3 regions of the Paenibacillus sp. FSL R10-2748 genome follow, and region 3 is predicted to be linked to each of the others. Evidence: riboswitches for the same ligand, from Rfam matches in the RefSeq annotation. Region 3 holds a riboswitch; each other region holds the start of a gene.

Region 1 (4,057 bases), on a different contig from region 3:
GGTTGGCTATAAAAATGAAAAGTATCTGCATTTAGGCTGGGCTTCAGCACGTCTGGATGATGTCGCTAACTACATTCCGGCACGCCTGACAGCGGCAATGCTTGTGGTAGCGGCGTGGATGTACAAGCGAGATGCTGCAAGAAGCTGGCGCACAGTCAAGCGAGACGCTCGTCTGCACCCAAGCCCGAACAGTGGCTTCCCGGAATCGGCTGTTGCTGGTGCACTGGGGATTCGTCTTGGAGGCTATAATGTGTATCATGGCGTGCGCTCCTTTCGTGCATACATGGGCGATTGGATACGACCGCTAGAGTCGAAAGATATACGGCATACGATCCAGCTGATGTTCGCCGTGTCCAGTATGTTTGTAGGATTGTGTTTGTTAGGAGCCGCAGGTTGTTTTGCCTTGGGATGGGTGCGGTGAGGAGTGACACACTGAATAATGATCGAGCAGGAAGTGACATTTCTTGAAACAAGATATAGCAGCAAAAAGGAGAGTAGAATACGCACAAAGTCCGAACTCACAGGAGGATAAGGTGCCGTATGATGCTAAAGAAGATCTGCATTGGGACATGGAACTCGTGTTAGTTCGTCACGGCACAACCTTATGGAACAAGGAACGTCGATATCTGGGACACTCCGACTTAGGTTTGCTACCGGGAGCAGAGCAGGAATTAAAGCCTTTGCAAGAAAAATTGCAAGGGCAGTCCTTTGCTCGAATCTATTGCAGCGATTTAATGCGATGTCGCCAGACCTTGCAGATCATTGTGCCAGAATCAGAATTGACGTCTGGAGATTCCCTATCTACTATGTCTCCTATGATGGAACCACGTCTGCGAGAGCTTCATTTTGGCGAGTGGGATGGAAAAACGTATGACATGCTCAAGGATGTGTCTTTGTATCGCGCTTGGATTGATGAGCCACAACGGATAACCCCTCCTGGAGGAGAGTCTTGGACAGATTTTGTGAATCGTCTACGGAAATTTCTTGACTCTCTGTATGAATGGCGTGTTGCTATGGAAGTTCAACCCATGGGTTTGACTGCTGCGCCGCTCTCTGTTTTGGTCGTTACGCATGGTGGCGTAATTCGTCAGTTGGCTTGCATGCTGATACCGGGTCATGATTTTTGGAGTCTGAATCCGAGGCCGGGAGAAGCATTTAGGATTCAATTGAGGCTGGCAGGACGGCACAATTACATAGCAGAAATGCTTCCTCATTAGGTTAGACACCTGCGGATAAAGAGGCTGTTTGGGTTGTAAGCCGCCTCTTTTTAACCTATAATCATCAAGTAAAAGAACGGCTTGACTACCACTTATCAAATATCCAGCAGACGAGGTCGGCGCAGCGTGATGAAACTATGGTTTCCCTTGCCTGCGCTGTTAAAAGGGAAGTCGGTGTGAGTCCGGCGCGGTCCCGCCACTGTAAATGGAAACATGCCCGTTAGTCCTGCTTTATGTGCTACTAAGCATATGAAAGAATTTCAGGACATGCATCTTACCATAAGTCAGGATACCTGCCCGTCCGCCTGTCACCATAATCCTTCGAGGAAAGGATGACGTGTTCGCAGTGACTGTCCATGCGGAAAGAAGCTGCCGCCTGCGCACGATCTGCGCTAACGTGACCCCTGTGTCCTGATATGAGGATGCGGGGGTTTTTTGATAGGAAAAGAAGGCTGGATTTAGAAGATATCTGATGATGCTCAAGTAACGCTCTTAACGATTTTTTTTATGAAGGGGTGCAAATCATGGCAGGAAAAAAAATAAAGGTTTGGACAACAGGTCTATTGGTTCTGATTTTGGCAGTTGTGCTGAGTGCATGTGGCGCTAATGGGAAAAATGCTGAAAATAAAGAGAATCAGACTTCTTCACAGCAGCCAGGAAAGACCGTAACCGCACAAGAGCCTCCGGGCAAAACAGTTTACCCACTCACGGTTAAGGATACAACAGGACAGGAATTTACATTCAAAAAAGCGCCGGATAAAATCGTTTCCGTCTCCCCGGCAGAAACCGAGGCGCTGTTCGCCATCGGGCTGGATAAGGAAATTGTTGGCGTCTCCGACTACTCTGATTACCCGGAAGCAGCTACGAAAAAGCCTAAAGTGGGCGGTATTATGAAACCGAACGAAGAGGCGATCATTGCTGCTAACCCGGAAGTCGTTTTTGCAGGGATATCACTTAGTGAACAGGCTACGACCAAGCTGCGCGACATGGGAATTATGATTTTTAAAACGGAACCGAAGACAGTTGAAGATGTCATGGCTAACATCGAATTGTATGGGAAAATCACCGATCATCAGAAAGAAGCGAGAGCGGTGACTGACAAGATGAGAGCAGATGTAGCTGAAGTGAAAGAAGGAATTAAAAATATCGGTAAAGGTCAGAAGCTGCGGGTATACGTCGAGTTTTCACCAGGCTGGACAGTTGGTAAAGGCGAGTTTATGGACGAGCTGATTACGTTGGCGGGCGGCGAAAATGTAGGCGCCACGCAGAAGGGGTGGTACCAAATTAGTGAGGAAAATATTATTGCTGCGAACCCTGACGTGATTTTGTACAGCAAAAGTGTCAAGGACGACAAAACTGGTCAAACGCTCGGTGAAATCATTAAAGCTCGCAGTGGATGGGATCAAATATCGGCTGTTCGCCACAACCGGGTGTTTGCCGTGGATGATAATTTGATCAGTCGTCCGGGTCCACGTGTAACGGAAGGTCTCAAGGAAGTGGCCAAGGGCGTGTATCCTGAAATTTTCAAATGAACCGTAAACTGATCGGCTTTGGAGGAACAGGTCTTGTCCTGCTGTTACTGACGCTGCTGCTCTGTCTTGGCATCGGCTCGGCCAAGCTTCCGGTCAGCCAGGTCACGGGCATTCTGGTTAACCACCTTCCGTGGTTAGGCGATACGTTTACACCGGATTGGAATACATCCTCAGAGCAGATTATTTTGAAGGTCAGATTGCCACGAGTGTTACTGGGAATGTTGGTAGGGGCAGCGCTGGCGCTGGCGGGAGCCGGATTTCAGGGTGTGCTGCGTAATCCTTTGGCTGATCCGTATACACTGGGGGTATCCTCGGGGGCTTCGGTAGGAGCGGCAGTACTGATTTATTGGGGCCTTCAATTTTCATTTGTTGGCATATGGACGCTGCCGTTAGTGGCATTTACGACCGGAATGCTGACGCTGTGGATGGTGCTGACGTTGGCACGGGAAGGTAGAAAAATCCCGACACAAAGTCTCATTTTGTCGGGTGTGGTGATGCAATCCTTTCTGGGGGCGGTTGTTTCCTTTCTGACAGCCATGTCGAAGGAGACGGTCAATGAAATATTGTACTGGACGATGGGAAGTCTTAGTCTGCGCGGTTGGTCATATACAGGAATCCTTTTACCTTATGTGGTCATAGGACTGGTATTTCTATGGAACCGGGCACGTGTGCTGAATATTTTGGCTTTGGGTGAACGTCAGGCGGCTCACATGGGAGTTCATGTAGATGCGACGAAGCTATCTGTTCTGATCATTTCCACGCTGCTGACAGCAGCCGCTGTCTCGGTATGTGGAGTGATTGGCTTTGTGGGACTCGTTGTACCGCATATCATTCGTCTGGTGACAGGGCCTGATTACCGGATGATTGTTCCATTATCTGCGCTCGGTGGAGCTATTTTTATGGCTTGGGCAGATACGGCGGCTCGCACGTTGTTAGCCCCCACGGAAATTCCTCTGGGCGTGATGACGGCCTTTGTTGGGGCACCGTTCTTCGCATATCTCCTGTACCGGAACAAGAAGCTGCGCAGGGGGGAAATGCTGTGACAGAACAAAGTGAATCACAGAAGGTACATGATCGGGCGTTAGAGGTAGCGGGTCTAACACGTGCCTATGGAGAGTTCCATGCGTTAAAGAATATAAGCTGGAGCGTCGACGAAGGAACTTGGTGGGGGATAATTGGTCCGAACGGCAGTGGAAAATCCACCTTGCTGCATTTGCTTTCCGGTGTAGATCAGCCAACTTCGGGAAACGTTCATATCTATGGCAAAAAGGTCGGTAGCTACAGCAGAAAAGAGCTTTCCCGACTCAT
Region 2 (4,057 bases), 220 kb from region 3:
GTCATTTTAGGTTGTACGTTTACGGCAGTAGGGCCCATCATCGCGATTGCTTCGACCTCAAATTTAGCGACAGCGTATGGTGCCATTATTTTGTCTGGTATATTTGTGGTGTTAGCAGCACCGTTGTATGGCAAGCTGCTACGCTTTTTCCCGACGGTGGTTACAGGTTCGGTCGTTACGATTATCGGTCTATCCCTTATTCCGGTGGCGATGAACAATGTAGCAGGGGGTCAGGGCAGTTCGGACTTTGGACAGCCACGTAATTTACTGTTGGCCTTAGTCACACTACTGGTTATTCTGCTTGTGAATCGGTTGGCAAAAGGCTTTTTGCGCTCGATTTCCGTGCTTATTGGGTTGTTCGCGGGCACAGTGGTTGCTTATGGAATGGGAATGGTGCATTTTGCTCCCGTGGCGGAGGCTTCATGGGTGAGTGTTGCACAGCCGTTTTATTTTGGTAAGCCAGAGTTTAGCATTATGGCAGTTTGTACGATGATTATCGTCAATATTGTCAGTATGGTTGAGTCTACAGGCGTTTATTTGGCAGTAGGCAAAGCGATTGATCAGAAGGTGGAGCAGAAGCAGATCGTCAATGGTCTGCGTTCCGAAGGACTTGCGATTATGCTTGGGGGTATTTTTAACGCGTTTCCTTATACAGCTTTCTCGCAAAATGTTGGTTTGATTTCACTCACGCGCGTCAAATCGCGAAACGTTATTTTTGCTGCGGGCGGTATCATGGTTGTTCTTGGTTTGCTTCCTAAGCTGGCTGCCTTAACGACAGTGATTCCTAACGCTGTGCTGGGCGGGGCGATGATCGTCATGTTCGGCTCGGTCGCTGCATCAGGCATGTCTATTTTGTCAGAAGTGGATCTACGGAAAGAAAGCAATCTGCTGATCGCAGCATGCAGCATTGCCGTGGGCCTAGGCTCTGCCGTTCTGCCGCAAATGTTCGACCAGCTGCCGAGCTTTGCTAAAATGCTGTTGCAAAATGGTATCGTTTCGGGTTCGATTACAGCGATTGTCTTGAACATCGTTTTGACAAGAAAACAGGGCGAATCGGTCAAAGGCGTGACGGTTCAGGAGGTTCCACAGAAGGTTTGATGATTAGGGATAAATAAACCCTTGCCGTCTGGGGACATATAGATATTGACCCTGTCCGACTGTGCAGTGGCGCTAAAGTTAGCTCTTAAGTTGATTTATTTACTAGAGGAATTTGCTAGAGTAGTGGGCGAGGCAGTGGTATAATTTACCTTATGGATTTTGAATAGTGGTGGATGTTTTCGGACCACGGTGCAGCTTCCCGAAAGGGGGTGAAGCCGATGGTCAACCTTGTGTCGTGCTACGATGTGTTGCGTTGGATGGTTACGTTACTAAGCCTGGTGTTTAGTATTCGTAAACTTTATCGCTGGCTACGTCGAAAATTTCGGAACAAGCGAAAACCCACCGCGTAATTAGGTTGGCCCCTAACGGTGGGTTTCGTTTGCATTAACATTTAGTTATGCAGCGCGCCGTGGTGGTGATCCACAGCCTTTCAAGTCCTAAGAGTCTTTGCCGTTGGCGCGGCGAAGACTCTTTTTAGTATACGGACACGATGATTATCTATATACCTAATTTTAGCACGTTCATTTCGTGCACGCAATGAATAGACATCACCTTCATTCTCGCCACATCGTTCAAATTTAAATTATTGTGCAGCATTTATTGACAAGCCTGTGACAACAAAATAAGATCGTAATGGAAAGAAATAAAGGAAGAAAACAGGTGTGAGCCGGACGACTCTATGTACGGGGTTTTGTTGAGACCATGTGGATAGTTGTTGAGCGTGTTCACTTAAAAGGGAAGTTCGGTTGATTCCGACACGGGCCCGCCACTGTATACAGGCATCAGCAGGATACTGCTGGAGCTTTCAGAACAGCCACTGGAACTGTGAAGAACCGGGAAGGCCTGAAAGATGCGCCTGGAGTCAGGAGACCTGCCTGTTTTGACATCACTGTCAGACCCACGGGATGCTGGGGAGGTGGTTAGGCGTGCTGCATACGGAATGTCTGAAACCGATCTGATCCCTTCTATGTTTTTGGAGTTGGCTTCGAGGTGAGTTTTGACATTTTATAATGAAAGCATTTCTGACTGCTGATCAAGTGGTCCGGAATGCTTTTTTCGCGTTTTGCGTTAGGTTTATATGATTTTACAAGATAGAGGGGGATTCTTTGAATGATTAGCAATCGTAGTAGGCGTTCATGGTTGATATGTACAGGGGTGATGCTATTTCTGGCAGTTATGGCTCTTTCGGGATGTACCAGCAATAAGACGTCGGATAGCTCCGGCAAGGGTGAAAACGCGTCAGCACAACAAACAGCGACAGGTAAAAAGCTGATAATGGCGTATACATGGAAACCGTCAGGCGTTGACCCGCACGGAGATAATAGCTGGGATGTGATGCGATCCGGTGCAGGTGAGACACTGGTACGTTTGAATGAAAAGCTGGAGCCTGTGGCTTGGCTGGCAAAGGAGTGGAAGCAGGATAGTCCTACAGTTTGGACGTTCAGCTTGCAGGATAAAGTCACTTTTCATGATGGAAAGAGTATGGATGCAGCAGGTGTAAAAGCGTCTTTGCTGCGCTCTATCGAGAAAAGCCATCTGGCGAAGGATTTACTGAATGTGAAGTCCATTGATGTAAGCGGCCCGCTGGCTTTGAAAATCACGACAAACCAGCCGAACGCGGCGCTGGTGTCCAATCTAGCTGATCCATCGACGATTGTACTGGATGTGGCATCGATGAAAGATGAGCAGAGCTACCCAGCGATGACAGGCGCCTTTAAAATCAAAGCATTCAACAAGGACCAATCCTTGGTCGTAGAGCGTTATGACGGATATTGGGGCGAGAAGGCACGACTGGCTGAAGCGACGATGAAGTTCATTACGGATGGGAATTCGCGCCTGATGGCGCTGCAATCCGGCGAGGTGGACGTGGCGACGGATATTCCAGTTGATAACGCAGAGGTACTGAAAAAGAACGACAAGCTACAAGTGCTGTCGGCTCCCTCCTTGCGCACCCATATGATCGTGTACAATATGGAATCGCCAGTATTCAAGGATGCGGCGAACCGTAAGGTGGTGGACAGCCTGATTCCGCGCACATCGATTGTGAGCGCCGTCATGAGGGGCTTCGGTACGGAAGCAAGCAGTCCGTTCCCGAGCATTCTTCCCTTCGGTAAAGTTGAGCGTAAAGCGCTGGATGGAACGGCAGAGCAGCTGTTGACGAAGGATGGCTGGCAGAAGGACGCTCAAGGGACATGGACTAAGCAAGGCAAGCCGTTCGAGGTTACGCTGCTGACTTTCCCTCAGCGTCCAGAGCTCTCTGTTATGGCTGAGGTCATCCAAAGCCAATTGCTGAAAGAGGGAATCCAGGTCAAGATTCGCAAGGTGGAAAATATCGACGAGGCGTTGACCAAAAACGATTGGGATTTTGCAATGTACAGCATGCTTACTGCTCATACAGGAGAGCCGCAATATTTTATGGACATGTTTTATTCTTCGAAAAGTGAAGCCAATGTAAGCCGGTATAGTTCCAAACCGCTAGAGAGTATTCTTAACAGCTTGAAGCTGGCGAAGGATACAGCGCAGCGTAATGCTGTGACACTACAAGCGCTGGATATCATCAATGCGGATTTGCCACAGTCGTTCATTGTGCATCCTGATAATGTGTTTGGTGTGAAAAAAGGGGTGGAGGGTTTTACACCCCATCCGATCGAGTATTACTACATTACAGCGCAATCTGATATTACGGAATAACGAGCTGCGTATCCTATGATTCGTTTTATACTGGAACGTGTGGCGCAGCTGCTCATCATTGTATTCGTTGTATCCACGCTGACTTTTGTACTGATGCGGCTCGCTCCTGGTGACCCTGCTACTATTTTGCTCACCGCGCATAATGTCCCTGCCTCTGAGGAGGCGTTGACGACGCTACGGCAGGAACTGGGCTTAAACGAGCCGCTTCATATTCAATATGTGAACTGGCTGCGAGATGTGTTCACGGGGCATTGGGGCACCTCGTATG
Region 3 (4,057 bases):
TCGGGCTGGCTGAGTGCATGAAGGCACTATACGGGAAACACCACGGGGAGGATGATTTCGTATACCGCGAGGCACAGCGAATCATCACTTCCATGCGCGTGTATTGCGATCGAATGAGTGAATATCACAATTTAAATATTACATTGTTCGCTACGCCTGCCGAAGGTCTGTCGGGCAAGTTCACATTGCTGGATCAACGTGATTTCGGGATTATCCCTGAGGTAAATGATCGAGAATATTACACGAATTCTTTTCATATTCCCGTGTATTATACGCTCCCGGCTGCTCGTAAAATCAGCTTGGAAGCTCCGTTCCATAACCTCTGCAACGCTGGTGCGATTTCATACATCGAGCTGGATGGTAACGCGCGGAATAACCCGGATGCGTTTCTTAAAATTGTTCAGTACGCGCTGCATCAGAACATCGGCTATTTCTCTATCAACCACCCGGTGGATCGTTGTACGGAATGTGGTTATGAAGGGATTATCGGGACAAGCTGCCCCCAATGCGGCACAGATGAGGAGCATACACACTTTCAGCGCTTACGTCGGGTAACCGGATATCTGACAGGAGATTATACCGTTCGCTTTAATGCTGCAAAACAGGCAGAAGTTCGAGACCGGGTGAAACATAAGTGAATTTGTGTGGCTACATTCCGGAATCTCTGAACGAAGGATACGGCCTGCGCACTGTCGTGTTTATTAGCGGTTGCCGTCATGCCTGTCCCGGATGCTTTAATCCAGCGTCGTGGAGCTTCCGTGCAGGTGAGCCATTTACACCCCAACGACAACAGGAAGTCATTCGTGACATCATGGATAATCCGTTGTTGGACGGACTGACTCTCTGCGGGGGAGATCCGTTTTTCTCAGCAGCAGAATGCTCGCAATTTGTGCGTGACTTCCGCGAGGCCTGTCCCGACCGAACCGTGTGGGCTTATACTGGCTTTGTCTATGAAGATTTACTCACAGATCAGGAGCGACAGGAGCTAGCGCTTTTGTGCGATGTGATTGTGGATGGTCGTTTTGTAGAACAGCAAAAGGACCTGACCCTTCCCTTCCGGGGCAGTCGCAACCAGCGTCTGGTAGATGTAAAAGCCAGCATTCAGGCAGGCTATACCGTTTCATTGGCTTAACGCGAAGTTTACCCGGCAAGATGCTATATATCTAAGACAAGTCCCCATCATGGGTAAGGCTTGTCTTTTTTTATATAGCTAACTGTTTCCATTGGAGTTTCTATTGCGCATCCTGTAAGTTTCACTTATGATGGTGAACAAGTATACGAGTGCATAATTATTCGTCATACCTTAACCGCATAGCTTGGAGATAGGTGTCTGTTCTATTCAGATCAGGCTTAAAAGGGAAGCCGGTGCAAATCCGGCACGGTCCCGCCACTGTAAACGGGGAACTTTCAGCTGTTCATATATCCACTGGTCCACAGACCGGGAAGGAATGCTGAGAGTCATGATCCGTAAGTCAGGAGACCTGCCTATTTTAACAACATCGCAAGTACCTACGGAAGATAGGGAGGTGTTAAGAGCAGTCGCCGTATTTTTGATTTTTTAATCACGGAGGCATTCTTTCCCCTACTTATTTTTAACTCTGGGGGAAGAATGCCTTTTTTGGTACGTAAAAATAAAACAGCTACCCACTAGGAGGAAAAGTACATGTCCATTATTGAATGGCCTGAATTGTCCGGCTTGATTAGCAGTAATCTGGGATATCCGCGTATCGGCGAAAACCGGGAATGGAAGAAAGCACTGGAACGCTTCTGGAACGGCAGCATTAACGAAAGCGAACTGCAGACGGAGATGAAAAGATTACGGTTGGAGCATCTGAGCAAGCAGCGTGACAAGGGGATTGATCGCATTCCTGTCGGAGACTTCTCCTATTACGATCACATGCTGGATACATCTGTAATGTTCGGTCTGGTACCCGAACGGTTCAACCATCGTCCCGCAGGTCCGGTTCCTCTGGCCGTGTATTTTGGGATCGCTCGTGGACAGAAGGGAGCAACCGCCAGTGAAATGACCAAATGGATGAATACCAATTATCACTACATCGTTCCTGAATTGGCAAACGCAGTCCCGGTGTTCACTGAAAATAAACCCTTACAGGCTTATCGTGAAGCAAAACAAGAACTAGGCATTGATGGGAAACCGGTCCTCATCGGCCCCTATTCATTCGTTACCTTATCCAAAGGCTATGATCGTAAGGATTTGGCCACCATCGTACGAAGCTTCCTGCCACTGTACACCCGTATCCTGTCTGAACTAGCGGCAGAAGGCGTTCAGTGGGTCCAAATCGATGAACCTGTCCTAACCACCTCATTCCCGGCAGAGGATTTGGACATTATTCAGGAAGTCTATGAAGCTTTGACTCAAGCTGCGCCCTCCTTGAATATAATGCTGCAAACCTACTTTGGCAGCCTGGACCATTATGAGCGTCTGTCCGCACTTCCGGTACAGGGATTGGGTCTTGATTTTGTGTATGATGATGGCGAAAATCTTCAGCATATATTGCAGCATGGCTTCCCTAAAGGAAAAACGCTGGGCGCTGGGGTTATTGACGGGCGCAATATATGGCGAAGCGACCTGAACGCTGTGGCTGCCCTGCTGGGTCAGTTAGCAGAACAAACCACTGCCGCACAGCTTATCGTACAGCCATCATGCAGTCTGCTGCATGTGCCAGTCAGTCTGGAGGCAGAGCACAAGCTGGACAAGGAGCTGGTGCAAGCGCTGGCCTTTGCCGATGAAAAGCTGGAGGAAATCGCCGTCCTGACGGCTGCACTTGGCAAACACGATCCTTCCGCACTCACCAAGCTTGAGCAAAGTGCGGATGCGGTAGCCCGTTTCAACAACTCAGCGGCACGCGTACAGACAGCCGCCGATCTGGCCGACCTGCTGGCAAAAGAGCCTCTGTCACGCAGCGTTCCTTTCGCCGAGCGTCGTGAGATTCAACAAAATAAGCTGAAGTTGCCTCCACTGCCTACGACGACCATTGGTAGCTTCCCGCAAACCGCCGAGATCCGCAAGGCCCGCCTGCACTATCGCAAAGGAGAATGGTCAGCCGAGCAATACCGGGCGTTCATCCAACAGCAAATTAAGGAATGGATTGATATTCAAGAGGACATTGGCATTGACGTGCTTGTTCATGGAGAATTTGAGCGGACCGATATGGTTGAATTTTTTGGCGAAAAGCTGAACGGCTTTGCTTTTACGCAAAACGGATGGGTGCAGTCCTACGGCTCCCGCTGTGTCAAACCGCCGATTATATACGGAGACGTTTCCTTTGATCAGCCCATGACCGTGGAAGAAACGGCATTCGCCCAATCGTTAACTTCCAAGCCTGTTAAGGGAATGCTTACAGGCCCTGTGACCATTTTGAACTGGTCTTTTGAACGTAACGATATTCCTCGTAGTCAAGTTGCTTTACAGTTGGCTCTGGCATTACGGGCAGAGGTAGAGGCACTGGAACAAGCGGGCATCGGCATGATTCAGGTCGATGAGCCTGCAATTCGTGAAGGGCTTCCACTGAAAAAAGAACAACAGCAAGCCTATCTGGACTGGGCGGTTCAAGCCTTCCTTGTGACCACGGCCACCGTTGAACCTGAGACCCAAATCCATACGCACATGTGCTATTCCGAATTTCAGCATATGATTCAGTCCATCTCCGATATGGATGCCGACGTCATATCTATTGAAACTTCGCGAAGTCACGGAGAACTGATCGTCAGCTTTGAAGATCAGGTATACGACAAGGGCATCGGTCTGGGCGTGTACGATATCCACAGTCCGCGCATCCCCGATGTATCTGAAATGCTAAGCATGATCCAGCGTGCTCTGCGCGTACTGCCATCAGATTTGTTCTGGGTTAATCCGGACTGTGGTCTGAAAACCCGCACCAAGGAGGAATCTATCGCCGCCTTGCGACTAATGGTACAAGCGGCTCAAGCAGCCCGGGCTGCATTGGCTGTATCCAACTAATCTTTTTATCGTATCGAATCGCACCATCATTTCACCATATCCTATTCCCCTTTCCGGCCCTTTTTGGTAAAAGCC

What was found. A riboswitch is a leader RNA that binds a small molecule or an ion and turns the genes downstream of it on or off. The one in region 3 is predicted to bind cobalamin.
Region 1: it holds a riboswitch for cobalamin, as region 3 does, so the genes downstream of both, NSS66_RS04475 (ABC transporter substrate-binding protein) here and metE (5-methyltetrahydropteroyltriglutamate--homocysteine S-methyltransferase) in region 3, are expected to answer to the same signal.
Region 2: it holds a riboswitch for cobalamin, as region 3 does, so the genes downstream of both, NSS66_RS10850 (ABC transporter substrate-binding protein) here and metE (5-methyltetrahydropteroyltriglutamate--homocysteine S-methyltransferase) in region 3, are expected to answer to the same signal.

What each region holds. Positions count from the first base shown of each region.
Region 1 is NZ_JBBOTK010000001.1:940,035-944,091, reverse strand. Features, by position in the region: gene cbiB (adenosylcobinamide-phosphate synthase CbiB) at 1-421, shown strand, start outside; gene NSS66_RS04480 (histidine phosphatase family protein) at 465-1,217, shown strand; cobalamin riboswitch at 1,339-1,532, shown strand; gene NSS66_RS04475 (ABC transporter substrate-binding protein) at 1,742-2,749, shown strand; gene NSS66_RS04470 (FecCD family ABC transporter permease) at 2,746-3,792, shown strand; gene NSS66_RS04465 (ABC transporter ATP-binding protein) at 3,789-4,057, shown strand, end outside.
Region 2 is NZ_JBBOTK010000003.1:195,097-199,153, forward strand. Features, by position in the region: gene NSS66_RS10840 (nucleobase:cation symporter-2 family protein) at 1-1,098, shown strand, start outside; cobalamin riboswitch at 1,788-1,991, shown strand; gene NSS66_RS10845 (hypothetical protein) at 1,949-2,092, shown strand; gene NSS66_RS10850 (ABC transporter substrate-binding protein) at 2,209-3,789, shown strand; gene nikB (nickel ABC transporter permease) at 3,805-4,057, shown strand, end outside.
Region 3 is NZ_JBBOTK010000003.1:418,996-423,052, reverse strand. Features, by position in the region: gene NSS66_RS11850 (anaerobic ribonucleoside triphosphate reductase) at 1-638, shown strand, start outside; gene nrdG (anaerobic ribonucleoside-triphosphate reductase activating protein) at 635-1,132, shown strand; cobalamin riboswitch at 1,308-1,503, shown strand; gene metE (5-methyltetrahydropteroyltriglutamate--homocysteine S-methyltransferase) at 1,664-3,982, shown strand.